Regions from separate parts of the Paenibacillus sp. J22R56 genome, predicted to be linked through region 2. Evidence: riboswitches for the same ligand, from Rfam matches in the RefSeq annotation. Region 2 holds a riboswitch; the other holds the start of a gene.
The links. Region 2 has a riboswitch for cobalamin ahead of AC0YNT_RS21575 (ABC transporter substrate-binding protein). Riboswitches for the same ligand answer to the same signal wherever they lie in the genome.
Positions count from the first base shown of each region.

Region 1: another riboswitch for cobalamin. It lies ahead of AC0YNT_RS06875 (S-layer homology domain-containing protein); the one in region 2 lies ahead of AC0YNT_RS21575 (ABC transporter substrate-binding protein).

Region 1 covers NZ_JBWDNV010000002.1:618,519-633,872, forward strand. The annotation lists gene AC0YNT_RS06820 (AAA family ATPase) at 1-567, shown strand, start outside; gene AC0YNT_RS06825 (DUF58 domain-containing protein) at 509-1,687, shown strand; gene AC0YNT_RS06830 (DUF4129 domain-containing protein) at 1,684-3,021, shown strand; gene AC0YNT_RS06835 (YpdA family putative bacillithiol disulfide reductase) at 3,023-4,000, opposite strand; gene AC0YNT_RS06840 (ADP-heptose synthase) at 4,200-4,733, shown strand; gene AC0YNT_RS06845 (ABC transporter ATP-binding protein) at 5,042-6,787, shown strand; gene AC0YNT_RS06850 (ABC transporter ATP-binding protein) at 6,806-8,614, shown strand; gene xerS (tyrosine recombinase XerS) at 8,611-9,714, opposite strand; gene sleB (spore cortex-lytic enzyme) at 9,948-10,613, shown strand; gene rpiA (ribose 5-phosphate isomerase A) at 10,793-11,467, shown strand; gene AC0YNT_RS06870 (metallophosphoesterase family protein) at 11,486-12,235, shown strand; cobalamin riboswitch at 12,474-12,678, shown strand; gene AC0YNT_RS06875 (S-layer homology domain-containing protein) at 12,825-15,354, shown strand, end outside.
Region 2 covers NZ_JBWDNV010000009.1:94,062-109,415, reverse strand. The annotation lists gene AC0YNT_RS21630 (biotin transporter BioY) at 1-219, opposite strand, end outside; gene AC0YNT_RS21625 (ATP-binding cassette domain-containing protein) at 333-1,178, shown strand; gene AC0YNT_RS21620 (ATP-binding cassette domain-containing protein) at 1,172-2,866, shown strand; gene AC0YNT_RS21615 (MFS transporter) at 3,406-4,596, opposite strand; gene lepB (signal peptidase I) at 4,746-5,282, shown strand; gene AC0YNT_RS21605 (VanW family protein) at 5,309-6,118, shown strand; gene AC0YNT_RS21600 (DUF3889 domain-containing protein) at 6,200-6,523, shown strand; gene AC0YNT_RS21595 (heavy metal-binding domain-containing protein) at 6,628-6,939, shown strand; gene AC0YNT_RS21590 (DnaJ family domain-containing protein) at 7,059-7,439, shown strand; gene AC0YNT_RS21585 (rhodanese-like domain-containing protein) at 7,441-7,749, shown strand; gene AC0YNT_RS21580 (heavy metal translocating P-type ATPase) at 7,885-10,131, shown strand; cobalamin riboswitch at 10,275-10,491, shown strand; gene AC0YNT_RS21575 (ABC transporter substrate-binding protein) at 10,653-11,630, shown strand; gene AC0YNT_RS21570 (FecCD family ABC transporter permease) at 11,632-12,669, shown strand; gene AC0YNT_RS21565 (heme ABC transporter ATP-binding protein) at 12,666-13,466, shown strand; gene cobT (nicotinate-nucleotide--dimethylbenzimidazole phosphoribosyltransferase) at 13,499-14,563, shown strand; gene cobU (bifunctional adenosylcobinamide kinase/adenosylcobinamide-phosphate guanylyltransferase) at 14,575-15,195, shown strand; gene cbiB (adenosylcobinamide-phosphate synthase CbiB) at 15,192-15,354, shown strand, end outside.

The sequences.
Region 1 (15,354 bases), on a different contig from region 2:
GTGGATGGTGAGACCAAACGATTGGACAAGCCATTTATGGTTATTGCTACTCAAAACCCTGTGGAGCATCAAGGGACCTTTCCATTGCCGGAAGCTCAATTGGACCGCTTCTTATTTAAAATCCAGATGGGTTACCCCACAACGGAAGAAGCGCTTCAAATTCTTAAACGGTTTAATAATGCCGATCCGCTGGGCCAGCTTGAGCCGGTAGCGACAGCAGCAGATATTGCAGAGGCACAGCGTCGTTACGCGGAGGTTCGTGTATCCGATGAAGTGCTGCAATATCTCTTGCAATTAATTGAACGTACTCGTTCCAGAGAAGATGTTAATATCGGTGTCAGTCCGCGTGGCAGTCAAGCTTTACTGAGAGCATCACAGGTGCATGCAATCTTGCGAGGCCGGGATTACGTCACGCCGGATGATGTGAAAGCAATGGCAAAGCCGGTTCTTGCACATCGATTGTCTCTTAAAGGGATGCACAGATCTCATAAGCAGGCGGAAGTCATCATTGAAGATATTATCCGGCAAACCGCAGTACCTGCGGAAGCTGGGATCGCCTCCCGATAGTGGTGAGCGGATGATTATATTCTGGGTCGCATTCGCAGCTATTCTTGTGTTTTTCCTGCAGGCAAAATTATTTCACCGATATGGTCTAAAGCAAATTGGCTATGAACGGAAATTTCAAAAGAGGGTCAGTTACCGCGGTGAAACCATTGAGCTAGTCGAGCAGCTAACGAATGCCAAATGGCTGCCTGTCCCATGGATGAGGGTAGAATCACAATTATCGTCGGACTTATTATTCCATCGTCAAGATAATCTCGAAGTGAGCAGCGGTACGCTGTCTCAAAATCATAAAAGCTTCTTTACCTTAATGCCAAATACTAAGATTACAAGAAGACATCGCATTGTTTGTACGAAGCGCGGCTGGTACAAACTGCAATCGGTTACAATGACAGCCGGCGATCTCCTCGGCTTTATTCATCAAACAAAGCAGATTGCTTTAAATGGAGAGCTTATCGTTTATCCTACACCTGCTGATGTACCCGTTCATGAGCTTCCATCACATAGCTGGCAAGGGGAATTATCCGTCAGGAGATGGATTGTCGAGGATCCGTTTGTGGTGATGGGAACACGGGATTATCGTTCCGGTGATACGCATAAGATGGTGAATTGGAAAGCGACGGCTAGAGCAGGCAAGCTGCAGGTGCATCAATATGATTATACCGCTGATCGCAAGCTTATGATTTATTTGAACGTGGAAGACAATGAGAACATGTGGCGAACTGTTAATGATGAAGAACTAATCGAACATGGAATTGAATGGGCAGCTGGAGCTGCTCAATCGGTTATTCAAAGCGGGATGGAAGCGGGCTTCTGCACGAACATGCCGATTATCGGTGAGTTTGGCAGCACACTCATCGAACCGCGCAGCGGCGGCGGACATTTGTCTGAAATATTCGAAGCGATGGCGAAGCTGGAGCTGCTCCGGACAGAGCCGTTTATCGATCTGCTGACTCGGGAAGCAGATAGCGGATATGCGCAGCGTGATGTTCTGGTGATCTCAACCTTCTGGAACGATCAGCTGGAATATCAAGCTGACAGACTGCGGCGTAATGGCAATGCAGTTGTTCATTGGACCCTTACCGAACAGCCTAAAGCAGAGCAGCAGGAAGGTGAAGCGGGATGAACCAATCCAATTCGCATAATCTGATAGGGCTGCGACTGCTTCAAGGAAGTATAGAGACATTATTCTACTTGCCGCTTCTATTTATTGCCGCTTTCTATGCTTCAACCAGCAGCTTTATGGTTTCATGGCTGCTTACGCTTCCAATCGTATATACGTTAGGAGCGTTATGGATTCGCAAAGTGAAAGTAAATCGCAGGATTTACCGTTTGCTTATTGCCATCCTGCTCGGTGCGGGGCAGACGATACTATTATTGGCTGTATTAATAGCATTTAATGCTGAGCTTCCAGGTATAATGGTTCTTATACTAGGCCTGTTAGGAGCTTTCATTTCTACTAATGGGATGAGAGCAGCTACAAAAGGCTGGTATGTAGCATTCCCGAATACGCTTATGTTTGTAAGTGTCATATTGTACGTGATTCTAACGATCGCAGCTCATCTACGTGAGCAGCTTGAGCCGTATTTTACCTTCCTGACCATATGCGGGATTGCAGCACTCGTTCTTTTACTTTATATCATTAATGAAAGACTACTTACGTACGAGACTCATTCTGGCGGAGCAATCCAATCTGCTACGACCAAAGTATTCAAACGACAAAACAGGTTTATGCTTAGCATCGTAGCTGTATTATTGCTCATTGCAGGGTTGTTCCGTCAGCTCCAGAGCTCCATCGAAGCATTCTTTCACGTTGTCATGAATCGGATCATGGATTGGTTGAACAGATCAGAAGAACCAGTCCAGGAGCCACCTGCAGATACACCACTTCCAGAGCAAAGTATTATGCCTCCGGTTGAAGCTAATCATCCTCCACAATGGTTGATATGGCTGGAGCATCTTGCTAAATACATCGGCATAACTTTGTTGATCATTGGCCTCGCGGTCCTCTTATTCTTTGTTGGGCGAAAGCTTTATCAGCTCATCAACAAAGCATTGGGCCGGATATGGGAGCGTGCAAGTGATAGGAAGGACAGTGCTGAAGGGTATACCGATGAGGTGGAAAGTCTCGTGTCACAGTCCAAATGGACTGACAGATTCCTTAAACCTGGCAAGAAGAAAGAAGCCCGCTGGGAGGAACTGCGTACTACGGGAGATAAGGTTCGTTATCTGTACCGTTGGTTCGTTGCTGGTGCGACGGGGAAGGGATACTCGTTTAAGCCGCATTTTACCGTTAAAGAAACGGGCTCAGATATTCTTGCTTGGCGTAATAAGCCTCAGACCAATGCAGATGTTGAGCAGCTGACTCGCTTATATGACGAAGTACGGTACGGGGGACAGGAGCCAAACGAAGAACTCGTCCAATCCCTGAGAAAGAGACTGGACGAGCAAAGGAAGTAACTTATTTAAGCGATGCGATATATTGGGCGATCTTTGTACCATGAAAGCGTCCGGATTCAATGAAAATTTCATTCGCTTCATGCTTGGAGGCGACGACACCAGCCAGAAACAGGCCAGGGACGTTCGTCTCCATTGTTGTTTCATCAAAGTAAGGGAAGCCTTCTTCCTCAATCTTCACGCCTGAGCTTGTCAGGAAATCACGGTCAGGATGGAAGCCTGTAAGGGCAAGTACAAAATCATTGGCTACAGAATGACGGCCTTCCGGATTTTCTACGATAACATGATGACTGTCGATTTCAACGACACGAGAATTAAATAGCATACGAATGATACCGTTGTTAACTTTACCTTCGAAGCCTGGTCTTACCCAAGGCTTAATACTCCGTGAGTAGTCGGCCCCACGATAAATAACGGTAACCTTTGCACCAACACGTTCAAGCTCAAGTGCAGCGTCAATGGCTGAGTTGCTTCCACCGATGATCGCAACCTCCATGCCGGTATAGGGATGAGCTTCACGGAAGAAATGCGTCACCTTATCCATCTGCTCGCCAGGGATGCCGAGATAATTCGGATGATCGAAATACCCGGTTGCGACAACGACGTAACGCGCTTCATATTGCTTCTCTACGCCGTATCGATCAGTGCTTGTTAGATGGAATTGGCCGTCTTCCTGGCGTTCAACCCGAAGTACAGTCTCATATGCATTTACGCGAACATTGTTGCGCAGCGCTGCCGTCCGATAGTAATTGATCGCTTCGAGGCGGGATGGTTTATCATTTGGGGTTGTGAAGGGGATATCCCCGATTTCCAGCTTTTCCGGTGTGCTGAAGAAATGCATATAAGTAGGATACATAGAGATAGAATGGGCAATATTACTCTTCTCAATAATAACGGGATGAAGTCCGATCCGTTCAAGCTCGATAGCAGCAGCGAGGCCGCATGGTCCTGCTCCGATAATGATTGCTTCTTCTTTTATCATGCGTGGAGCCTCCTCAATGATAATTTCAAATATAGCGCTGTTGAGCTATATTTAATTACTCATAATTCGTAAACATAGTAACGTTCATTGTACCGCTACCTGCGGATTTAATGCAAATTTGGCGAATGGCTATCTTGTACAGGGTTTGGAATATTGTATAATAATGTGGAACCGTGGTTAGCAGAAGGAGGGGTCAAACATGCGACGGCGATTTGTTATAGAAGCAGTAATGGTTGCAACGTATGGACATCTTCTCATTCCGAGCCGTCCAGTTGATTACGTCGTGCCTTATTCATCGATACTTGAGCTTTACGATATGAGAGACGGGGCGGAACCCGTCATGGATGACTTGGATGACGATGCGCATGTGAAAAGTAAAATTGGGGAGCTCATTACCTTTTTCGAAGATCCTTTGAATCGAAAAAAAATCGAGCGCTCGATGCAGGTGCCGTGGAAAGAAAGCTCTCCGCTCATTTTGAATGATATGATTCATTTCACGATTGTGCATGCTGTAGATAACGCACATTATGGAGAATATTTCGATCCAATCGAGACAGAGCTGCTTCTGACAAGTTCGAAGCTGCAAATCCCGCTCTTGTCTGACCAATTCGAGTTTCAAGATAAGCTGCTGGAAGCAAGAGTCCCTGTCCAGATCTATGATATCGAAGACTTCGAGTTTGCGGTGGAAGAAGGCATTTCCATGACGGACGCAAGTCAATTGGGCGATTTGTAAAATAGATAGCGATTCGACAAAATCAGCTATTGCGTTAGTAAGAGTTGGTCTGTTACGATACGAACAGATTATATGAAAAATATTCCGAAGGAAAGAGGTGTCCGGCATGTGGAATCAACAACAACAGGCAATGATTGTTTATGTTCGTTCTTCCAAGCATGCCGTACAGGCCGCCTTCGCGATACGACCACGTTAAGCGGGTAACTTCTGCTTATTGCTGTTCGATCGGTACGAGGATCTCGAGCCTAGTTACGGCTCGAGGTCTTTTTTTGTTCTTTTTTAAGCAGAGAGGGGAGGCAGAAACACAAGTGAAAGTACTATTGCGTGTATTAGCTTATGTAAGACCAAGCGCGAAATGGGCGGCTGTAGCGATCGTTATTATGATTTTCGCCACGATGTTTGACCTGGTAGCGCCATGGATATTACGGGAAATCTTCGATGAAGGTATTAAGAAGAGCAATGTATCTGTCATTATGTGGCTGACATTACTCCTAGTTGGGGTTCAGGTGCTCAAAAGTGCAGGGATGTTCCTGCAAGGTTACTCCCAAGAGCTCGTTGGGCAAAACGTAGTGCTTAAGCTTAGGGAGCAGATGTATGCACAGCTGCAGCGGTTATCTTTCTCCTATTATGACAAAGCGCAAACTGGGCAGTTAATGTCACGTATGACTGGTGATATCGATGCGGTCAAGAACTTTGTTGGTTTTGGTGCGATGGGGCTGCTGACAGGATTATTAACCTTTGTTGGTACGATGATCTTTATGTTATGGATGAACTGGCAGGTAACACTGATCAGCACGGTGACGATTCCGCTTATTCTGCTTGTATTGTGGTGGTTCAGTAACAAGGTAGGTCCGGCATGGTCCAGTATTCGGGAACAGACCGGACGACTGACGACTACGCTGCAGGAAAATATTGCAGGCATCCGTGTTGTGAAATCGTTCGCAACGGAAGAAGCCGAGCAGAAGAAATTTGCTGAACGGAACAAGCAAAACTTTGATACCAATATGGAACGTGCAAAGCTGGAAGCGAAAGCCTTCCCTTTAATGGGCTTGTTCGGCGGCCTGACATTCGTCCTGATGATCTGGCTGGGAGCCGTCTATGTCGCTCGCGGTGAGATGACACTTGGTACATTCATGGCATTCCAATGGTATACATGGGGTATTATTTGGCCGCTCAATATGCTCGGCTGGCAGATCAATATTATGCAGCAGGCGATTAAGGCGGCACCACGCGTATTCGAAGTGCTGGATACCCCTTGCGATATTGTATCGCCAGAGGCTGGTGTAACGACAGACAACATGCGCGGGAAGGTATCCTTCCAAGACGTGTCTTTTTACTTTAATGATCAAGATCCCACAAAGGATAATCCAATACTTAACGAGATTAACTTCGAAGTTAAGCAAGGTGAAGTTATCGCCGTATTGGGAGCAACCGGTTCGGGTAAAAGCAGCTTGATCGCCTTGCTCTCGCGATTCTATGAAGTGTCGTCAGGCCGGGTGTTGATCGACGGTGTAGATGTAAGGGAATATGAGCTCGACGGCTTGCGCCGCAGTGTCGGCATCGTGCCGCAGGAGACCTTCTTGTTCTCCGCATCGATCCGAGACAACATTGCATACGGGTATCCGGATGCCACAATGGAGCAAATCGAGCATGCGGCAAGAAAAGCACAAATTCATGATTTTATCGTAACGATGCCTCATGGCTACGATACTTTAATTGGTGAGCGTGGCGTTGGACTATCCGGTGGACAAAGACAACGTGTTGCACTGGCTCGGGCGATCTTAATGAATCCGCCGATTCTGGTACTAGATGAAGCAACCGCAAGTGTTGATACCGCGACGGAGTCTGCCATACATGAAGCGCTGCTCGAAGTTATGAAGGGCAGAACAACCTTTATTATCGCACAGCGGTTATCTTCCATTCAGCATGCTGACCGTATCCTTGTTCTGGAGCAAGGGCAGCTAATCGAGCAAGGTACACATAAGGAATTAAGCGAGCGGAACGGATTCTTCCGCCAATTATTCGAGCGTCAGAAGCTTGCAGCCGGACGTTAAGGGACAGGAGGGGAATACATGAGTCAAGTGGAATGGGATGACGACAACGAGATTGAGGAGAAACCGTTTAATCTCGTCTATATGCGAAGGCTGCTTGGATATTTGAAGCCATATCGGAGGCTGCTCAGCATCATTATCGGCGTTGTCCTGATTAATATGATCTTAAGCCTTGCGGAGCCATTGCTGCTTGGGTATTTGATCGATGAAGGCATTACAAAAGGTGATTTTACAGCTATCCATCTATTTGGTATATCCTTGCTTGGTATCAAGCTGGTCGGCTGGGCCTGCGGCTGGGCGCATACGAAATATATTAACTTTACAGGCCAACGTATCTTGTTCGATCTGCGCCAGCAGCTGTTTAATCATTTGCAAAAGCTGTCATTCCGATTCTTCGACGGACGTCCAGCTGGTAAGATCATGTCTCGTATCACGAATGATACGAATGCGATCGGCGAGCTTATTAACGGCGGTCTGATCACCACAGTTATGGAAGTTACGCATCTGGTAGGGATCGTTGCAATCTTGCTTTGGATGGATTGGAAGCTGGCCTTGTTATCCTTTATTATGATGCCGCTGCTGTATCTGATTGTGAATCGGCTACGTCCTCGGATTGAAGGAGCATGGACTCGTTCACGTAAGACGATGTCAGCGATTAACGGGCATCTAAATGAGACGATTCAAGGTATTCGTGTTGTGCAAGCGTTCTCTCGCGGGCAAAAGAACAGTATGCGCTTCGAAGGAATCAACCTCCGCAACAAGCAGGCTTTTATGCGGGCCATTATGCTTGAATCTACCGTATACCCGCTCGTTGAATTGGTCGGGATGATTGGTACGTGTATCGTGATCTGGTTTGGAGCGCAACAAGTGATGGATAACGCGCTGACAATTGGTTTCGTCATGGCGTTCATCAACTACTTATGGCGTTTCTGGGGACCACTTAGCGCATTGTCCAAGGTATACAGTCAAGTACTCTCGGCAATGGCTTCTGCAGAGCGGATCTTCGAAATTCTGGATACCGAACCAGAGGTGACAGACGCGGCAGACGCTCGCCGTCTACCAGCGATTCGTGGTGAAGTGGCATTCGAGAATGTATCATTCCGGTACGAAGACACGAAGCCGGATGTGCTTCATGGGGTAAGCTTCACCGTCCGTCCAGGACAACGAGTGGCATTAGTTGGTCCAACCGGAGCGGGGAAAAGTACAATCGTCAATCTGTTAATGCGATTCTATGACTCAACCGGCGGTAAGGTGAAAATCGACGGGTTAGATGTGAAAGACGTTACGCTGGAATCCTTGCGGAGACAGATGGGTATCGTGCTCCAAGACTCGTTTATTTTCTCCGGGACTATTGAGGAAAATTTACGTTACGGCAATGACGGGGCAACAAGGGAGCAAATGCTGCAGGCAGCTGAAAGTGTAAGGCTCGATCGGGTTGTTGCTCATATGAATGAAGGATATGAGACCGAGGTGGAGGAACGTGGTTCGAAGCTGTCGGTCGGTCAGCGGCAATTACTTGCCTTCGGCAGGGTGCTCTTGTCAGATCCACGAATTCTTATTCTGGATGAAGCCACTTCAAGTGTCGATACAGAAACGGAGCAGCACATTCAAGAAGCTCTTGAGACTCTGCTAAATGGCAGAACCGCCTTTATTATCGCGCACCGTCTGTCGACAGTACGCGATGCGGATCTGATCCTAGTTGTAGAGGATGGACGAATTACTGAGCAGGGCTCGCATAATGAATTAATGAGACATGGCGGTATCTATGCAAAGCTTGTGAATACGCAGCTTAACATGCAAGAAGCGGTATTATCACAGGTGCAGGCTTAATTGGCATTCGCTGCTTCGCTTGCTTGCTTGATCCGGTCGATCGCTTCAGCCATTGTTTTATCTGTAAGGTGGGCATAGATTTGGGTCGTCTCGGGAGAGGCGTGCCCAAGCTGCTCCTGCGTCATATAAATATCGTTACGCAAGTAATAATCGGTTGCAAAAGAATGGCGAAGCTTATGTACACTTAAGTAAGGTTTGCCGAATCGTTTCGCATATTTGATCACCATTTCCTGAATGGCACGTTTCGTCATTCGAGAGCCTTCTTTTTTGCCATTCGCTATGGCAAGGAAGAGGGCTTTTTCGCGTTTTGGCGCTTTGTAATGAGAATCACGCATTTGCAGATAAGCGGTAAGTGCTTCTACGGCTTCCTGACGGAAATAGACAGGTGTCTTGAAGGTATCATCGTTCTTACCTTTGCGATATACGTAGGCGAGCTTTTTTTTCACATCAATATCATCTGCGTTCAGATTCACAACCTCCGATACCCGGAGACCGGAATGCAGAATTAAGCTGATAATACAGCAGTCCCTCGTCTGATTCAGCTTGTAAGAATAAAGGGCTTGTTTATTAGAAGCAATATCTTTCTCATAGTCAGCATGGATATAAGCGAGGAACTCGGATATTTCCTCTTCCTGCAGTAGTTTTCCCTCTAGTTTCGCAGCTGTATCCTTTGGCTTATGAGTCCGCTTAATCGAGACTTTGGCCATCACGTTCCGCTTCAGAAGTGGGTAGAACTCTTCATCCTCCGCAATCTGACTCAAATAATGAAAGAGCGATCGAAGAGAGGATAGTTTGCGCGTAATTGTTGTTCTTGTATTGTTGTGGTTTGGATTGGTCGCAAGAAACATCCTGAAGCTGTCTATGCTGTCCATATGCAGCCTCTCCAGCTCAATAAGTTGAACATCCTTCACTTTGACCGCGTCAGATAATCCCTCTCCAATAAGCCACCCCATAAACGTCTCGTAATCTCTTACATACTCCAGCAAAGAAGAGGGAGACAAGTCCGGAAGCTTAAAGTTAATAAATTTCTCCACATACCAGGGCATCAATGGAACCCGGCGGTCAAGCTCCTGCCGATCCTTGATTTTGATCACATTCAATGCTGTTCACCTCGCTATCTTTCTTCCTATATTGTACCAATTCAATCGAAACGGAACAATGCAGGTAATAGGAAAGCACGGAAAAAGTTAGCTTAGCAAATAAATGTAATTAATGTATTCGGGTTACTATTCCTAATTATCTATGGTAAACTCGTTTGAAACCAGCCGTTACACATCAAAATAATTCCAATTAATGATTTCATACAATTATTAATAAAATGAGAGGAGCATTAATATTGATTAATAATCAAATTTATAAATATAGTATTACCATTATTCTAGCATTTATTATGACGGTAGGGCTTCCGCTTCAAGCGGCTCAAGCCGCCGCTCCAGCTACATTAAGCTATGGCAACTATGGGGAAGACGTACCGGATTTGCAGTTCCGTCTGAAGACGCTTGGTTATTTCGATAACACAGCGATCACGACGTTTTATGGCAAAATGACAGAAGAAGCTGTTCGTAACTTCCAAGCGGATTACGGATTGAAGCCAGATGGGGTTACAGGCAAGAAAACATGGACGGAATTGAAGAAAGCATCCGTAAACCAGGAAGAGCTTGATTTGCTGGCACGGATTATTTATGCGGAAGCACGTGGTGAGTCGTATAAAGGCCAAGTGGCTGTTGCCGCGGTTGTGCTTAATCGTCTTGCATCTGACCAGTTCCCGAAAACATTAAAAGGTGTTATCGAACAATCTGGAGCTTTCACAGCAGTTGATGATGGACAGTATTACATGAAGCCTAATTCAACAGCCTATAAGGCAGCATTAGAAGCGCTTGAGGGCAATGATCCAACACAAGGAGCGCTGTATTACTTCAATCCGAAGACGGCTACTTCGAAGTGGATTTGGTCGCGTAAGCAAACCGTTCAGATCGGCAATCATATCTTTGCGGTGTAAGTAGACAAATGTGGGGCTTTGTATGAAGGATGCCCTAGCTCGGCTTGGTTTATGTGTAAAATAAAGCACATTGCCGCTCATGGAGTGGTAATGTGCTTTTTGTTATTGTATTTCCTATTATTCACCGCTTTGTTATACTAAAAATTAAATCATTTAAACAAATTATAAAAGGTGATCATATGGAATCGAAACGTATTGCAGCAGAAAAAGCGGTTGAGCTTGTGAAGGAAGGCATGAAGATTGGACTTGGAACGGGATCGACCGCTTATTGGGCAATCCAAGCGATTGGCCGTTTAGTGAAAGAAGAAGGGCTTGGCATACAGGCCGTTGCTACTTCTGTACAATCGGAGCAGCTTGCGAAGGAATGGGGCATCCCGATGATGCCTTTTGCAGAAGTGGACATGCTGGATCTGACGATCGATGGCGCAGATGAGGTGGATGCTGAGCTTAACTTGATCAAAGGCGGAGGCGGCGCTCTGCTGCGTGAGAAGATTGTTGCGGCTGCCAGTAAGCAGCTGATTATTATCGTCGATGAGAGCAAGGACGTTAAGCAGCTCGGCAAATTTCCGCTCCCAGTCGAAATTGTGCCGTTCGCTTATGAGCTGACAGTCAAGAAATTACAGCAATTGGGCTGTGAGCTGAAGCTTCGTATTAACGGTGAAGAGTTATTTGTAACGGACAACGGTAATTACATTGCCGACTGTGAATTTGGTGAGATTAAAGACCCTGCAGCACTGCATGATGATCTGAATCGAATTCCAGGTGTCGTGGATAATGGACTATTTATTGATATGGCTAGTCTTGTCATTATAGGTTCCGCAGATGGAGAGATACGGAGCAAAACCCGCCAATAAGATGGGAGGGTACGATTGATGAGCACAAAGATTGCAATTATAACGGATATTCACGGTAATTGGCCTGCGTTAAGAGCTGCTCTTCATGAAATTGATTCTTTGCATGAGGTCCAGCATATTTATTGTTTGGGGGATATGATCGGTATTGGTCCGAATACGAACGAGGTGCTGCAAGCCTTGTTCTCTAGGGAGGATATGTCCTATGTGTCCGGAAATCATGACGAGGCTGTGCTTGCTCTGATCAAGGGGGAAGCTTACCCGGAAAGTCATTTTCATTCCAAGCGGCATCATGAGTGGATCGCGGAAAGAATGGACAAGTCATTTGTTCCGCTGCTGGATGGGCTGCCTCGCTTGATCAGAACAGCTGAAGAAGGACAAAGTCAGCTGTTCACGCATTATCATATCGATCGCGATAAGTTTAAAGATCCCATCAGTACCGATCCTTTCAGCCCAATCGTTGAACCAAGTTTGCGAAATCTAGAACTGCTCTTTGACGGCTGTCAGGAACAGTTAATAGCGTTCGGCCATCATCATCCCGTTCATTATTTCCGAAGCGATAAACAAGTGTTTGTGAACCCAGGTTCTTTGGGATGTAATGATAAATCAACCGCAAGGTATGCGATTATAACCATTAGCAATCAGGGGATTGAAGTACAACTGAGGGAAGCAGAATATGATAATTCCGCATTTTTGGCATCGTATGCCAAACTCGATGTCCCGGAGCGGGAGTTTATATTACGAATCTTTCATGGGAATCAAGTTCGGTAGAGTATAGGGGTCGATGGTGGTACTTGGATTGGATTTTTATGGTCGGGGATGCTGTTTGGGGGACCTTACTCCGTCCGAGCTTGATAGGCTGTTTAATCTTTTGGTTGTGTGGAATAGTTTTGATCTTAATAGAAATAAAAGAAACGTGAAGTCTGCTGTTTTCCTGAGTATCTTTTTTTGTTTAGTAAAATTTGCATGACAAAACAGAAATAATTCGTTATGATGAGCAAGCAAATTGAATACGAGATAAGTTTCAGGTGCCAATAATAGCATTCGTCTGATCGATGATGCTATTGGATTGGTTAAAAGGGAAGTGGGTGCAAATCCCACGCGGTCCCGCCGCTGTAAGAGACGAGTCTATGCAAATATCCACTGGGTAACCGGGAAGGGTGCATAGGCGATGACGCTTGAGCCAGAATACCTGCCTGAATCTTTTTACACCACAATTCTACGAGCGATAGGAGGGTGTTCATTGTGCATGCTTATTTTGACATGTTTACATGATGGAACCCTTCAACTTTATTGAGTTGAAGGGTTTTTTGCATGTATTTCTATTGTCAGGTGTGAAGATAGAGAGAGGGAGTTTTCAATGAGAAAGAATAGAATTGTAATTTGGATGCTTGTTGCGGCATTGATGTTATCCGTATTTGCAACTCCGCTGCGTGTAAGCTATGCCGATCCAGCAGATAACCCAGAAGATTACGTCACGCTGGATGTAGAGAAGTTGACACTGGCGCAGGATACAACAGCTCCTACTATTACAGTGACTGGTCTGACGAACAATCAGGTTGTTACTGAGCAGCAGCTTGCCTTTACTTTGGATGTTACGGATAACGCTCCACAGACGATTGTTCCGGAAGTTACTCTGAATGGTAATCCGCTGCAGCCTGCAGCAGGTGACCAATATACAGCTGACCTTGTGTCAGGTGTAAATACGATTGTCATTAAAGCTAGCGACAATTCTGGTAATCAAGCTTCTCGAACTTATACCGTTTCCTATAAAACAAGTGCGGCCGCTACGATTGAGCAATTTATGGACCGTAATTTGGCTTATATATTGTCCAACGTCACCGAACCGATCTTCGGAACACTGAACGGCGAATGGACTGTTTTGACGTTAGCACGTGGTAATTATCTAGTTCCAGACGGTTATTACGACAGTTATTACAACAAGGTTGTATCGGCCGTACAAGATAAACAAAACGTACTTGATACTAGTAAATATACCGAGCACTCCAGAGTTATTCTTGCCTTGACTTCCATTGCCAAGGATGTGACGGATGTAGGTGGTTATAACCAATTAGAAAAGCTTGCTGATTTCAATAAGGTTATCGTGCAAGGAATTAACGGTCCAACCTTCGCTCTCTTGGCATTGGATAGCCATGATTATGAGATTCCTGTCATTGAAGGTGTAGCGGTTCAATCAACGAGAGAAAATCTGATTCAATATATGCTGGACAAAGAAGTGAAGAAAGACACTGAAAATGCAGGTGGTTGGGGCTTTGGCAATTTTGTTGATGTGGACCTGACCTCGATGGCGCTTCAAGCATTGGCACCTTATTACACCACCAATCCTGATGTCAAATCGGCGGCTGACCGTGCGGTTGCTTGGCTCTCCAAGTCACAAAGCAGCACTGACGGCGGCTATTCCTCGAGCGAAAGTATCGCTCAGGCTATTGTTGCGCTTAGCGCATTGGGGATAGATGCTAATACAGATCCACGTTTTGTGAAAAATGGAAATTCGCTTATTGATGCCTTCCTGTTATATGCCTTGCCCGATGGAGGCTTCAGACATACAAAGACAGGCGGCGTCAATGGGATGGCGACCGATCAAGGCACCTATGCCCTGGTCGCATATGATCGCTTCCTGAAACAACAGCATTCGCTGTATGACATGACGGATGTAACTCTTACAACTGATCCTGGCCAGCCTGAAAATCCAGGCGATCTGACTTTGCCTGCTGGTGATTCACCACAAGTAGTAGTTCCTAGTGATTCCACGGATTACCGTATACCAGTTACAGCTGTCGACAGCGGCAAACAAATCGGTATTACCATTCCTAGTGATAAAACATCTGAGATCAAGTTAAGCCTACCACTCAATACGACGCTTCCACAGATTGAAGCGGTAAAAGGAAATGCGTCGTTATTGATTCCACAAGGCGCACAAGTAACAGCCGGAGATTCGGGCAGCATTCATTTATTTACTACATTAAATACATCCGATTCAGCACTGCAGAATCAGATCAAAACGATAGTCTCGAATGGCAAACAGCTGGCTCAAGTATCACTTGCCTTCTCGATGGGCGGCAGTGCCCGTGTTCAATTCAATCAGTTCGTTACACTGACATTCAAAGGAATGAGCGGAAAAAATGCCGCCTACATCGAAGGTGGCGTAGCAACAAAGGTCACCCAATATGCCAGCGATGCATTAGGCCTCGCCAGCGGTAAAAGCGAATACGCGTACAATAACGGTTCTGATCTTGTTGTTAAGACAAATCATTTTACGGACTATGTTGCTTTCGCTGAAAGCACAACTGTTGTGGATGGAGGAGGCAGCAATCCTCCGCCGACAGCAACGAAATACGTCACGTTATCCGTTGATAAATTGACGATCAGCAAAGGGTATACCGTTCCAAGTACGAAGATTGAGCTGCGTACTGGTGATAACGCATGGAGCGTACTCAAACGGATTTTGGACAGCAAGGGTATTTCATACGATTACACCTTTACTCCTAAATATAACAGTGTCTATGTACAGTCCATTGCTGGTGACGGGGAATTTGATCACGGTGAAGGCAGCGGCTGGATGTACAACGTGAATGGAGTTTATCCGGACTTTGGCTCCAGCCTATATGAACTTAAAGACGGAGATAAGCTTCAATGGCGTTATACAACGGATCTTGGTCTCGACCTAGGTGTTGAACCGGGAGACTGGGAGACGCCAGATGAAGATGGCGGTAACAACAGTGAAGGTAACGGAAATACGGATGGCGATGGTGAAACAGGAGGAACTGGAGGTGCCGTTACTCCACCTGTTGCGAATGACTTAGAGAAGCTCTACTCAGATGCTCCCCAAATCTCGGATTGGGCGAAACGGGAGATTAAACGGGCATCGG
Region 2 (15,354 bases):
AAAAAGTGGCAGGCCTGTTGCCGCTAGGGCAATGACGATCACAATGGAGATAAAGCTCTTACGCGGACCTAGAATGGCACCGGCCAATGTAACGGCGAGCGTCTGGAGAGTAATAGGCACGTAAGAACCAACTTTAATCTGAATGGCGCTCATAACAATGAAAAGGGCTGCGAATAGGGCGATAAATACGGTGCTTCGAATAGAACTACTTGTGCGCATAATGGATCGACTCCTTTAGTTATTGCGTTTTTAATGTTAACCATTTATATTTGAATTAGGTTAACAAATCGGATTTTAGCACAGCTTTATCATTTGGGGAAGAGGTTAGATGAATGTTTTTGGTAAAAAATTTGGTGAAGCTGTCCAATGTGTCAGTAAAGCCTCTTACATATGGAGAACAATTAAATGCTCAGCCATACTTGCTTCACCAAATTGATGTGTCGATGGCTGGAGGGGAATGGATCACCTTTATTGGCCGCAACGGAAGCGGGAAAAGTACACTGGCAAGGGTAATCGCGGGATTTGGTGCGATGCATATAGAGGGAAGGGTTGAGCGGGATCCGGTTCGTTTTGTAACGGGGCAGGTTCCAATTGTTCTGCAGCAGCCCGATGCTTCAATGATTGGTTCGACGCCATGGGAAGATGTCGTCATGATGCTTGAGCAGCATGGAGTAGAAGGTTCTAAGATTCCAGAGTTTGCGGAAGACGCGCTGCGTCTAGTTGGTATGCATATTCGAATGCATCAACGCGTTGAGACCTTATCCGGCGGGCAAAAGCAGCTGACGGCAATAGCAGGCTGCCTAGCCGTGCAATCGCCTATGTTAATCCTTGATGAAGTAACAGCGATGCTGGATCCCGAAGCCTGTATTCAAGTCATGGAGAAGGTGCGGGAGTTGAATAAACGAGGAGTTACCGTCATCTGGATCACTCAGAAGCTTGAAGAGCTTACAGCAGGTGACCGTGTATTGGCACTCGAGCAAGGGGAAGTGCGTTTTGATCATAAAGCAGAGAGTTTCTTCGCGAGGGATGAGGATGGCCATAGCATCTGTGAGAGTATGGGCTTCACGGCTCCATATGTGATACAAACCGCATGGGAGTTAGAGAAGCTAGGGTTGCCGCTTGAACCGCTGCCTATGACACCTGAGACGTTAGCGAAGGCGGTGCAACAAAGATGGTAGGGGATTGGAAGTTAAATCAGGCAACGGTTGTTGCACAAAGTGAACGGGAAAAGGAATTGCTGAGCGGGATTAATCTTACTTTCCGTTCAGGTGCCATTACTTTACTTGTTGGCCATAACGGCTCAGGCAAATCAACCTTATTGGAGACATTAGCAGGATTAAGACGCCTGCATAGTGGGGGTATCGAACAAGGCAATGAATCGTTGTGGACAAGCGCAGGTAGAAAACCCCGGTTAAACAAGTCTATCGTGATGAATACCGGAATTGCGCTGCAGCAATCGGAATCACAATGGTTCGCTTCAACCGTTAGGGAAGAGTTTGACTACTCTCTTAAACCATATGGAATCACAGCGGAGGAGAGGGAGAAAAGGATTGTCAGTGCAATGGAGCAGGCGGGGCTGCCACTGGAATTGTTTGAACGGGATCCTTGGACGCTAAGCGGAGGACAGCAGCGAAGGCTTGCGATCGCATGTTTATTGGCATGCGAACCGCAATGGCTGCTGCTCGATGAGCCGACGGCGGGGTTAGACGCCGACGGCATCCGCCGCCTGTGCGCGATGCTTGATGCGCACAGGGCGGCGGGGCGCGGAGCGGTCGTGGCAACGCACGACCTAGACGCGCTGCTGCCGCTCGCGGACGAAGTCGCCGTTATTGACGGCGGCTCTGTCCGCGAAGCGGCTCCCGCGGCCTCGTGGGCGGCGACACACGCCCACGAGGCCGCAGCGCCGCAGGCACAGCGCGCGCTTGCGCAGCTGCGCGCGGCAGGGTTTGCGCCGCCGGCGGAGCCAAGCGGCGCGCCGTGGCCGGCGCCGCGCGAGCTCGCGGCGCTATTGGCGGCGCAGTGCGCCGCTACACCCGTGCAGGCTGCTGCTGCGCAAACCGCAGCCGCCTGCACGGCAACAACAGAGCCGCCGCAGATCTCGGCGGCTCCCACTACAACCACCACGCTCGCGCAGCCTAACCGGCTCGCTTCGCGCTTCGATCCGCGGGCGCTAATCGCCGCGTATCTGCTGCTTGCGACAACGATCCTGCTCCAGCATAGCTGGACAGGGCTCGCTGTCGCCGCAGCCTTATCCGCAGCAGCGCTAATCCCGCTGCGGGAACAAATAAGGCCCTGGATGAAGGCCATCCGGGCCTACATCATCATGATCGCAATTATTGCCATTATTGCGGGACTGCATCTTAATCCGGTCTCTTTTGACTGGGCACCGGCGATGCAAAACATACAGCGCTTCAGCGGGCTTCTGCTCGTCATGATGCTTGGCATGCCGCTTATGGCTCTCGTAACACCTCTTCGTGTGCAGCGAAGCTTGGAGCAGACGTTTGGCTGGTTGAATCGATTTAAAGTTCCAGTCACACAAGTTGCGTTAACGGTCACCTTAATCTTCCGCTTCATTCCGCTCCTTGCAGATGAGTGGGAGCGATATGTTAAGATCGCTCATGCACGGGGGAAAGCAACAACAGCATCCGGATCACTTCCATTCCGAATGCTGCTTCCTGCAATGGTACCCTATATTCGTTCTTTACTTCGTATGGCAGAGCAAATGGCAGATGCGCTGGAAGCACGGGGCATCGGACACCCGGCTGCAAAGCCAACCCAAGGCCTGCGTCTGCGATTTAGCCGAGAAGATATGCTGATTGCTATATTCGCTGCAACTGCCGCAGCCATCCTGATCTTTATTCGTTGATCTAAATCATTTAATTGAACTGATACTAATTAGTTAGTCTCAATGATTAACCGAACTGATCTTTATTAGTTTCTGTCAATCAATTTACTGTTCTGATGCTTATGAGTTGTCTTGATAGTGTAACCGTTCTGACCCAAATAATTAGCCACATTAATTAAATGATTATGATGATCCTGACTCTTTTAGTCAGCCCCTGAAATCTAATTAATATTTAACTTCGTTAATGATCAAGGGCTCAAAGGCAAAATGCAAGAGAGCTCTCTCTTCATCAAACTCCTCACTACACCAGCTGGACTTAGACCACGCGAAATAAGAACCTGCGAGGGTCTTATGCGGTGTTTATTAAGTTGTATTAGTAATCATAAGACCCTCACAGGGTCTTATTCTCTTAATCTTGGCAAAAAATTAAACTAACATGAGCATCAGAAGTACAATAAGACCCTGCCAGGGTCTTATACAGTAATCGTTATATGTAACTGGTAGTCATAAGACCCTCTGAGGATCTTATGACTACTATCCCATAGGACAACCCAATCACCCTACTTCAATACTCCATGAATCATCTTCTTCCGATCATGCCTATAAAACACAACACATAACAGAACAGCCATTAATCCAAAAACTCCGCCAAGAGCGAAGCCGCTGTTTAAACCCCAGCTTTCGTTCAACCAGCCTGCTAGGAAGGGACCGGCGAACATGCCAGCTGCGTATACCGCTTGATACAGTCCCATAGCGGTAGCGCGGCCTTGGGGATTCACGTCGCGAATGGCGAGCCCAAGAAGAAGTGGAATATGCAGGCCTTGGGCAAAGCCATTAATGATCTGTGTAAACATAAGTACCCAAATATTATGAACGAAGCAGATCGATACGGTGCAGATCGCACTAAGAACGAAGCCTGTGCCAATCGTGACCCAGTTGCCAAACCGGGGTGCGAACCAGCTTGCCGTGAACATCGAAGCGAGAGCATGCGGCGCCATGAAGGCGAACACGAGCAGGGTAAGCTCGAGTCCGCTGCTGCCCAGTGCCTCAGCTTTGAGCGGCGTAAATCCGAACATCGTAATGAATAGCACACAATGCGCAAGTAAAGACAGCATAGCTACCTGCAGCAGAAGCTTCGTTTGGATCACACTTCGAATCATCGAGAACGAGATTCCGCTGCGCTCATGCAGCGGTTTGTCTGGTTCATGAATAAGAAGTGCGAGCAGCAAGCCAATTCCTCCGATAACGGCCCCGAGCACAAATGGAGCATCTTCTCCAAATCCATCGGACATCCACCCACTAAGCAGCATGCCGATCATTTGACCGGAGACGGTCATCACACTAATATTGCCCATCGCTTTAGTCGCTTCCTCAGCGGCAAAATAATTCGCATACATCACCGTAAAAGCGACCCATGTCGAAGCGCATAATCCTGCCATTGCCCGGCCCGCAAGCGGCCACAACCAGCTTCCCGGAATAATGAACAAGAGACAGCTGACACTTGCAGCCAGCATGCCAAGCAGTATAAACGGTTTTCTTTTCCCCCAGCGATCAGACAACATCCCTAATGGAAAACGAATGAGCAGCTGCACAAAGCCGTAGCTGCCAAGCACAATACCGATTAAATCAAGCGACAGCCCTCGTGTGCTCAAATACGGAGACAATGTTGGTACGTATGTATACATCGCAATCCAGAACATTAAGGTAACCGTCATAAAAAGTAGTCGATGATTTCGTGTTGATGGTTCCATTCCTGCTACCTCCCTCATATAAATCTACTTTATAAGACATGCCTCAGCCTGTCACTTCTAATTTTGCTTACCTCCAAGAAACCTTTCACCGGGTAGAAGCGTTATAGGTGTGGCCCCTGTCAATTTTTTCTAGTGCAAGGGGTGCTGGAATGGATGAACAACTAACCAGGAAAACCGTAGTGTTAAGAGAGCTTCGAGATTGGACGCTGTCTATAATCTTGGCGATCATCATCGCATTACTGTTCCAAAATTATGTTTACGCACAATCCGAAGTACATAACATCTCTATGCAAAATACACTTGTCGCAGGTCAGAGACTGATCGAGGATAAATGGTCCTATCGGTTCAAGTCACCAGAACGTGGTGACATTGTTGTCATCCATGGCCCAGAAAGCCCCTTAAGGTTAGTAAAGCGAGTAGTAGGACTCCCCGGCGATATCATTGATTTGCGGTATGGTGCTGTCTATTTGAACGGGATGAAATACGTAGAGCCCTATGTGAAAGGGAAAACGTTATCTGGAACAATGTCATTTCCGTACACCGTTGCACCCAAGCAGTTGTTCGTCATGGGAGATAACCGCGAGCATAGTGAAGACAGCCGGGCGATTGGCCCAATTGCTTTTTCCAGTATCGAAGGGAAGGTTGTTATCCGAATTTGGCCTCTTACCAAATTTGGACTTCTATGAGAGGAGACTTAGGGTTGAATAGTCTGATGCAGCATCGTCCGGTTAAACGATCGATATTACGCCTGAAAGCGGGCAAATGGTGGTTTACCAATAAGAGGAGAATGAAATGGCTGCTAAGCGGAACAAAGCTGGCCAAGATCCGCAAAGAGCAATCTTTGCCGTATGTCGTTTATACACATGGAACGCCGTTAATGAGACAGCTGCGCAATGTCGAGATGTGGCTCCAGACGAATAAAGTCATAAACTTGCGGCTGGCAGCGGAAAAGCTGAACGGGATGGTTCTGATGCCTGGCGAGACCTTTTCCTACTGGCGTGCAATTGGCAAGCCTACAAGGCAAAAAGGATACGTTGACGGAATGATCTTATTTTATGGGACTTTTAAGACGGGGGTTGGCGGGGGACTCTGCCAGATGTCGAATCTTCTTTATTGGATGACGCTGCATACTCCATTGCAGGTTGTTGAGCGGCATCGCCACAGCTACGATGTATTCCCTGACGCAGGACGCACACAGCCCTTTGGGAGTGGAGCAACCTGTGCATACAATTATTTAGATCTGCAAATCTATAATCCGACGGATGAGCCGTATCAGTTGGTCGTAGGTCTAACGGAAGATAAGCTTGTGGGAGAATGGCGGTCATCGCTGCCGGCCACATACCGTTACGAAGTGATTGAGAAAGATCATCGCATCGAGTTAAAGCCTTGGGGTGGTTATATCCGGAGCAATGCGATTTATCGAAAAAAGTATGCTCTGGAGGAAGGTGACCTGCTGGGTGAGGAATATATTACTGGCAATGAAGCGATTATGATGTACGCACCATTGCTTGAGCAGAGCTGACAATGTATGCTTGCCGCTTTCTACAGCCACACTAACCTATAGACCAATTTTTTGAGATTGGAAAATAGGAGGCTGTACGGGATGAGATCCTTGAGACAACCGTTGATCTATATGATTCTAGTCACGATGTTTGGTATGGCTGCTCCATCGATGGCGCATGCTGAACCGGCATATGCCAAATACGGCAGAATTGCGATGCAGGAGGCAGCTAACCGGTATCCGGAGGCTGACATAATCGATTACAAATATGAAGGACGTTTTCCATCCGGGACAACGAATGCGGAAGAGCGGTTTGTGTTATGGCTCAGGGGAGCCGGCTCCGAATTTGGTGTGCGGGTCCGTATACAAGTGGTGGCGGATACAGGCGATGTGAGAGACGTCCAACTAGAAGAGATCAGGCAGTAGTTAGGATTTAAAAAAATGAAACATCTGACGGAAGCTGACGTATTTCATGATAAGTCTTTTAGTTATAAAGTAAAGTTTCATCATACCGAGAGGGGTAAATAATCATGTTAGTGTCAACAACTGCAACGCTTGAAGGGCATCCTATTATCGAATATTCAGGTATTGTAACGGGTGAAGCAATAATGGGGGCGAATGTTGTCCGCGACTTTTTCGCTTCGATCACCGATATTGTTGGGGGTCGTTCGGGAGCCTACGAAAGCAAACTGAAAGAAGCAAGAGATGTCGCTTTTGCCGAAATGAAAAATCAGGCTTCACGGCTTGGAGCAAATGCGATTGTTGGCATCGATATTGACTATGAGGTTGTACGTGACGGCATGCTGATGGTAGCCGTGAGTGGTACGGCAGTACGAATTTAACAAACTTTAGAGGAAGCTTCCGGCTGACCGGGGGCTTCTTTTCCATTCCAATGACCTTACGCTAGACATCGAATACTTGAAACCGTTACAATTCAGAAGTATAGGAGGCGGGATCGAATATGGATTTCATGTCCTCAATGGTTGAACAACGCATTAAGGAAGCAATGGCAAAAGGGCAATTCGATAACCTGAAAGGCAAGGGTCAGCCACTGGAGCTTGAGGATAACTCTCATGTGCCGGAAGAGCTGCGTGTGGCTTACAAGCTGTTGAGTAATGCAGGCATGATTCCAGAAGAGATGGTTATCCAGAAGGAAATCGTGAGTCTCCGTGATCTGATCCGTTTATGCCAGACTCCCGATGAACAAGCTGTCTTGAAGAAGAAGCTGACCGAGAAGGAAATCAGGTATAAGATGCTCATGGAAGCTCGGGGACTGCAGCAATCACCTGCCTTTCAGCAGTATGAGTCTAAGATCTTGAAGAAATTTGAAGGAGTGGAATGACGTGTATTCCGAAATTACACCAGCAGAAGTAGAAGAGCGCCTGATGAGTGGCGAGAAATTGCATTTGATCGATGTTCGCGAGGATGATGAGTGGGAATCCGGACATATTCAGGAAGCAGTTAGTCTTCCTCTATCTGTGTTCGGAGAACGCTTTGGCGAGCTGCCGAAAGACGAATCACTGATTATGGTTTGCCGCAGCGGTGGTCGCAGTGGAAAAGCTTGCGATTTCCTGCATGCACAAGGCTATAAGGTAACGAATATGACCGGCGGCATGCTCGCGTGGAACGGCGAAGTCGCATACGGCAAATAATAAGGAAGCGTGCATAGTGGGATTCCCCATTAGCACGCTTTTTTTTGTGCATGGCAACTCCATTCGTATCATATAGATTAACGCAGGAGCTTGTTCGAGTGGAAGGATGGACAAGTAAAAGGCGGGTGAAGCTGTATGGACGGTATGGATGATAAGGGAATTACGATAGATCTTTCCGTGCAAGGGATGAGTTGTACCGCATGTGCGGCAAGAATTGAGAAAACAGTAGGGAAAATGCCAGGTGTTGAAGCAGTAGCGGTCAGCTATTCAGCAAGAACAGCCTGGGTGCAATATAAGCCTGATCAAATTCAACCGCTTAAGATTATGGAGCAGATCGGCAAGATCGGTTTTAAGGCGGCTCTGCCTGAGCACGCGAAGGAAGGTTTTGAGAAGGAACGCAGCCGGCTTAGGCTAAGGCTGATTATCTCGCTGATCTTAACGGCTCCTTTGCTAACGGCGATGGTTCAGCACTTGGCACCTTTTGCCAAGATCGAGATGCCTTCGTTGTTGACCAATCCTTGGTTGCAGCTTGGACTAGCTACGATTATTCAGTTCATTATTGGCTTGCCATTCTATATCGGGGCTTATCATGCGGTGCGTTCGCGTGCGACCAATATGGACGTGCTGGTAGCGACAGGTACGTCGGCTGCTTATTTGTACAGCCATTACCTTGTGTTTAATGCGGATCGTGCTGCTTTATTTGCGCATGAAGTACCCTTATATTTCGAGACATCAGCTGTTGTCATAACGGCCGTTCTACTTGGCAAATTTATCGAAGCGTCAGTGACCTCTCGGGCACAGTCGGATGCTTCGGGTTACAGCAAGCTGCTGAATACAGTGGTCAGGGTGGAGCGGGCAGGCGTGATGATGGACATTCAAACGGAATTTGTCCGAGAGAATGATTATGTCATTGTCCAAGCTGGACAGGTTATCCCTGTCGATGGGATTATAGCGAGTGGTGAATCGGAAATAAACGAGTCTTTGCTTACAGGTGAAAGCGTACCTCTAGCCAAACGTCCCGGCGATCCCGTGTGGGCGGGTACGAGGAATGACAGTGGAGCATTACGCATTCGAACGACGGCAGCAGGCCATTCCACCATGTTAAGCCGGATTGTTGATTTGGTGCGGCAGGCGCAGCGTTCCAAGTCCATGATTCAACGTCAGGTGGATACGGTATCTGCCTGGTTTGTTCCTGCAATGCTGATGCTGTCGCTTGGTACTTTTGTTCTTTGGATAACGGTGGCCGACCCAGGGAATTGGACGATGGCATTCCGTTGTGCGGTTGCGGTTGTGCTTGCTGCATGCCCATGTGCATTAGGACTTGCTACACCAATCTCGCTTGTTGTAGCTTCAAGCCGGCTTGCGAAACGGGGAATTGTCGTCAAAGAGGCGGGAGCGCTCGAACGGTTAGCTCAGCTCGATATGCTTGTGCTTGATAAGACAGGTACCTTAACAGAAGGGAAGCCGCGTGTCAGTCAAGTGCACACGACGTTTGGCAGCCGCCAAGGTTTGCTGCGTCTCGCAGCTGCGGTTGAGGCAAGCTCCACACATCCACTTGCCATTGCGGTACGAGCGGAAGCTATGCAAGCGGGTCTTGTTCCACCGGCTGCAACGGATTTCGAATATACAACGGGTAAAGGGGTAGAAGCGGTTGTGGAGCAGCGGAAAATTGGTGTTGGCAACGCTAGCTTCGCAGCTTCAAAGCATTGGACGTTCGCAAGCGCTTCGATTCGCAGCTTTGCAGAGGAGCGCCAGCAGCTTGGTGAGACGGTGCTCTATACATCGGATAATAATAAGGTGATCGGAGCAATTTCCTTCATTGATGCCGTTAAGCCTTATGCAAAAGCAGCGGTGACCCAGCTTCGTAAAGCCGGGGTGACGGTAATCGTAGCGACAGGAGATCATCCGGCACCAGCACTAAGCGCGGCACAAATTGCCGGTATCAGCCCAACACAAGTACATGCGAATATGCTCCCTGAGGATAAGCTTGCGCTCGTAGAGAGATTGAAGGAGCAGGATTATAAAGTCGGAATGGCCGGTGACGGCTGGAATGACGCTCCTGCACTAGCTGCAGCCGATGTAGGGATGGCGATGGGAGATGGAACAGATGCGGCCTTAACGGCTGGCCATATTACGCTGCTGCAGCCTCGGATGACAGCTATACCGGAGGCGTTGCTGATCAGCCGTCTGACAGTACGTAATGTCCGGCAGAACTTGACATTTGCTTTTATCTATAACGCTTTGATTATTCCATTCGCAGCCTGCGGACTGCTTCAGCCCTGGATGGCTGGAACAGCGATGGCGTTTAGTTCCGTCTCTGTTGTTGGCAATGCGATCCGGCTTAACGCCCGTCTTAGAAAAGCAGCAGTTCAGTCCTTTTAAAAATATAAGAAAATATAAACTCACTCTATACGGGGCTATATTTCACCCGCAGAACATATGCTGCTGCTTCCAAGTTAGGCGCATCCGTGTAAGCTTGGCTGGACAATTCTAGAATATGGGTGGTATAGTTACGTTGGTCGTAATTGAATATTCGTGAAACAGGTGCTGCTAGAGCCATTAGGCTCTTGCAAGCTTAATAGGGAAGTCCGGTTAAAATCCGGCACGGACCCGCCACTGTAAGAAGTGGTCTACTTTGTATAGACCTGTACGTCAGCATAAGTCACTGGGTAATGAGAGCCTGGGAAGACGCTGTACGTATACGCTTCAAGTCAGGAGACCTGCCTGTTTGCATAACGCTGTACCTACGTGGAATTAGGGAAGTGTTGGAATGAGGGATCTTGTCCTTTTTGCGTTCACGCATAGGGACTTCCGGCATTTCCGGCACATTTGCCGGGAATGCCTTTTTTAATTTCACCAAATAGTAGATGAGGGAGTGCAAAGGTACAATGAAAGAGAGAAACATGAAGAAACTGATTTTGGCAGTCATGCTGACCGCAATGCTTGTAATTATGGCGGCTTGCGGCTCGAACAAAGGCAATACAAATGAGGGAGCAAATACAGGTACAGCCAATACGGCAGCTCCAAGTGAGCAGCCTAGTAATAGTCCTGCTGCAGCAGAGACAGTTTATCCCCTTAAAGTAACGGATTCGACAGGTATAGAGTTATCCTTCGAGAAGGCGCCAACAAAGGTTGTTTCCATAGCGCCAAGTGAGACCGAAGTGATTTATGCTATTGGAGCTGGTGACGAGGTTGTTGGTGTAGACTCTAACAGCAACTATCCAGAAGTAGCAAAGTCGAAGGCTCAAGTAGGGGACATGAATACGAATATTGAAGCAGTAGTAGCGCTTAATCCAGATCTTGTACTGGCTTCATCAAGCATGAATGTCGATGCGATTGAACAGCTTCGTAAGTTGAACATTCCAGTTCTTGCAACTGATCCGTTGACTTATGATGAAACCATTGCCAAAATTGAAACAATCGGTAAAATTATGAATAAGAACGATGAAGCTGCTGGTGTAGCAGAGCATATGCGTACGGTGAAGCAGCAGGTGACTGATGCAGTGAAGGATGCTCCAAAGAAACTTGTTTATCTTGAATTCTCGCCAGGCTGGACAGTTGGTTCGGGTACATTCCTCGACGAGCTGCTCACGATTGCCGGCGGTACGAATGCAAGCAGTGCACAAGCGGGCTGGTATGAAGTAAGTGCAGAAGAGATTGTTAAGCAGAATCCTGCTATTATCCTATATCCTGATTTGGAGGTAGATCCGAACCCGATCGTCTCCGCCCTTAACAGCCGCCCAGGCTGGGATGCGATTGATGCAGTGAAGAACAAACAAATGTTTGCCATCGGCAATGACGAGAGCTCACGCGTAGGCCCACGCCTTGCAGACAGTCTGCTGGAAATTGCGAAAGTTCTTCACCCGGATCTTATTAAGTAATATGAAAAGAAAATTAGCGGTCTACGGAGGAGCAGCCATGCTCCTTCTTGCTGTTTCTATCGTAGCTAGCCTATCGATCGGCTCTTCGACAATTTCATTCTCTGATGTATGGGGGATTCTGTTACACCAGCTTCCATGGATGGATGATGCAAGTGTACATTGGAGCGCTGGAGAGATTGCGATTGTCACACAAGTCAGGCTGTCCCGCGTATTGCTTGGTGTCTTAGTCGGTGCATGTCTTGGGCTTGCTGGAGCAGGTTTTCAAGGTGTACTGCGTAATCCACTTGCCGATCCATATACACTAGGCGTGTCATCTGGCAGCTCGGTAGGAGCGGCTTTTCTTATTTTATTTGGTTACCAGACATTAATTGGCGAGTGGACCATTCCGGTCATTGCTTTTGTAACGGGGACACTCACTTTGCTTGGCGTATTTTTTCTTGCTCGCAGCAGAGGTGTTATGCAGATCGAGACACTTGTATTATCCGGTGTTATTATTCAATCCTTCCTTGGAGCTTTTGTATCGTTGATGGTATCGATGTCGAATGATGTGGTTAACCAGATTTTGTTCTGGCTGATGGGGTCGCTCGCGATGAAGAACTGGGCAGACATTTATGTCGTACTGCCTTGCCTTGTTATCGGCTTGCCGCTGCTCATCGCTTACGGTCAAGCGCTCAATTTGTTTGTACTTGGTGAGCGCCATGCCGCACATCTTGGTATTCGAGTGGAACGGACGAAGCTCATTGTACTTATCGGCTCGACGCTGCTTACGGCGGCAGCTGTATCGGTCAGTGGAGTAATCGGATTTGTAGGACTGGTTGTTCCTCATCTCATCCGATTAATTGTTGGCCCTGATTATCGGTTGTTAATCCCCTTATCTGCGTTTGGCGGAGGCATCTTCATCTTATGGTCGGATACCATTGCACGAGTGGTGCTCGCACCAAAGGAAATCCCGCTAGGTGTTGTTACGGCACTATTAGGAGCTCCGTTCTTTGCTTATTTATTGTATCGACGTAAAAAAGGACAGGAGGGCCAAGTATGATCTCCGTAGAGCGATTAAGCAAGACGGTTAACGGCCGTCCTGTACTAGACAACATCACATTCGACCTGGAGCCAGGCCGAATTCATGGGATTATCGGACCAAACGGTGTAGGCAAATCAACTTTATTGCAGCTGTTATCTGGAGTTATGAAGCCTTCATCCGGCGAGGTAAGTTTTGATGGAGCGAGGATGTCTGGTTACTCCCGGAAGGCGCTTGCGAAAAGGCTTGCCGTGCTTCAACAAGGCGGCCTGCCCCCTGCAGGTTTTACAGTTAGGCAGGTCATTGAGATGGGCAGATTCCCTTATCAGAACTGGTTTGGTGATGAGAGGGAGGACCATTCGGCTTTAATTGATTTTGCTTTAGAGTCGATGGGTTTGACCGTTCTAGCTAATCGGTCATTGGATCAGCTCAGCGGCGGTGAGCGGCAGCGTGTTGCACTGGCGAAAGTGATGGTGCAGGAGCCCGAAGTGATTTTGCTTGATGAGCCTACTACGTATTTGGACATCGGTTATCAGGTGCAGCTGCTCGATACAGTCCGGCAATGGCAGCAGGATCGCGGCCTCACCGTTGTAGCCGTCTTGCATGATCTTAATCTCGCATCTTTGTATTGTGATCAGATCATTGTTTTGCATCAAGGCGGAGTCGCTGCAATTGGTACCCCAAGGGAAGTGCTAACCGAAGCCTTAATCCGTGAAGTGTATCAGACGGAAGCTTCGATCGTGATTCACCCTATTACTGGAACACCACAAATCTTGCTGCAACCTAAGGGTTCAAGACAGATATTAGCTGTTACATAGATACATAAAGAATCGAAAGAAGGTTTGAACTAATGGCTAACTCAGCTTATGCTCAATTGGAGAACGTAATCGGACAAATTGCACCTTACCAAGAATCAGCTGCTCAGCATGCAAAAGCTCATTCTGACCAATTGACGAAACCAACAGGAAGTCTCGGAAAGTTAGAAGATATTGCATTCCGGTTAGCCGGCATTTCAGGCAGATTATGGCCGAACCTCAGCCGAAGAGCAGTTGTCGTGATGGCAGGTGACCATGGTGTCTGCGAGGAAGGGGTAAGTGCTTATCCTCAAGAGGTTACTCCACAGATGGTGCTGAACTTCCTTGGCGGCGGAGCAGCGGTAAATGTGCTTGCTCGTCAAGCAGGAGCTGATGTGTATTGCGTGGATATGGGTGTTAATGCCGATATTGAGCATCCTGATTTGATCAACCGCAAGGTTGTGCGCGGCACAGCCAATATGGCGAAGCAGCCTGCGATGAGCCGTGATGAGGCTATGCAAGCGATTATGGCCGGTGTCCAAGTTGCCGATGATTTGGCGCAGCAGGGGTATCGATTGTTTGCAACGGGCGAGATGGGAATTGGCAATACGACGCCAAGCGCAGCACTAACATCGGTATTAACCGGGTTATCACCGGAACAATCGGTTGGCAGGGGAACGGGCATTAATGACGAGAGCTGGAGACACAAGATCGAGGTCGTTAAACGGGCGATTGCTGTCAACGAGCCAGATGCAGCAGATCCGATTGATGTGCTCGCCAAGGTTGGCGGCGCAGAGATTGCGGGTATGGCTGGTTTCATCATTGGTGCTGCTGCAAATGGATGTCCAGTTGTGATTGACGGTTTTATCTCTTCCGTTGCTGCACTGGTAGCCGTACGATTGGCGGAGCAAGTGAAGCCTTATCTGTTTGCATCTCATTTATCACAAGAGCAGGGACATGCTACTGTGCTGGAATCGATGGGCTTGTCACCGATGGTTCAACTAGATATGCGGCTTGGCGAAGGTACAGGTGCCGTATTATGTTTCCATTTCATTGATGCGGCGTTAAAGCTGATGCAGGAAATGGCGACCTTTGACAGTGCAGGCGTCTCTAGAGAGTAGGTGCTGTTCAGATGGTGATGTTAGTAACAGGCGGTGCGAGGAGCGGCAAAAGCTCCTTCGCTGAGCTGCTGGCTGCTCGGCTAGGAAAAGAAGGAATTTACCTCGCTACGAGCCGAGTCTGGGATGAAGAGATGGCGGAGCGGGTAGAGATGCATCGCCATAACCGGGAGCAAGGCAATTTCAAATGGGTAACCATCGAAGAGCCGATGGAGCTGCCTAGACGTCTGCGTGAGCTGACAAGCGAAGCAGCCAAGCAGATAGAGCTCGGACAGAAACCACTAGTAGTACTCGTTGATTGTTTGACCTTATGGCTGACGAATCTACTGCTGGAAGTAGAAGAGCGGGAACAATCCGAATCAGCGGTAGAACAACATCCTGTTCCTGCTATATGGATGGGTGAACAAATCGATGCATTTATCCGTGCTGCATCGGAATACCCTTATCCTCTCATTCTTGTTACCAACGAAGTGGGAGATGGGATCGTTCCTGCGTATCCGCTTGGCAGAAGATTTAGAGATGAAGCGGGAAGGCTGAATCAACGGATTGCTGCCGCTTCCGAGAAGGTTTTCCTTGTTACAGCGGGAATTCCGATTGAACTAAAAGCCTTACAATTTCGGTGGGAGAGCTTATGATCTTTTATTCCCTGCAAGAAACCTTGCTGCTTATTGCTGCAGCTATTGCGATAGACTGGATCATCGGCGATCCGAAGTGGCCGACCCATCCTGTAATTTGGATCGGTCGGCTTATTCGTGTGCTTGAGAGGCATCTTCGGGCTAATGAGGAGGGGCGAA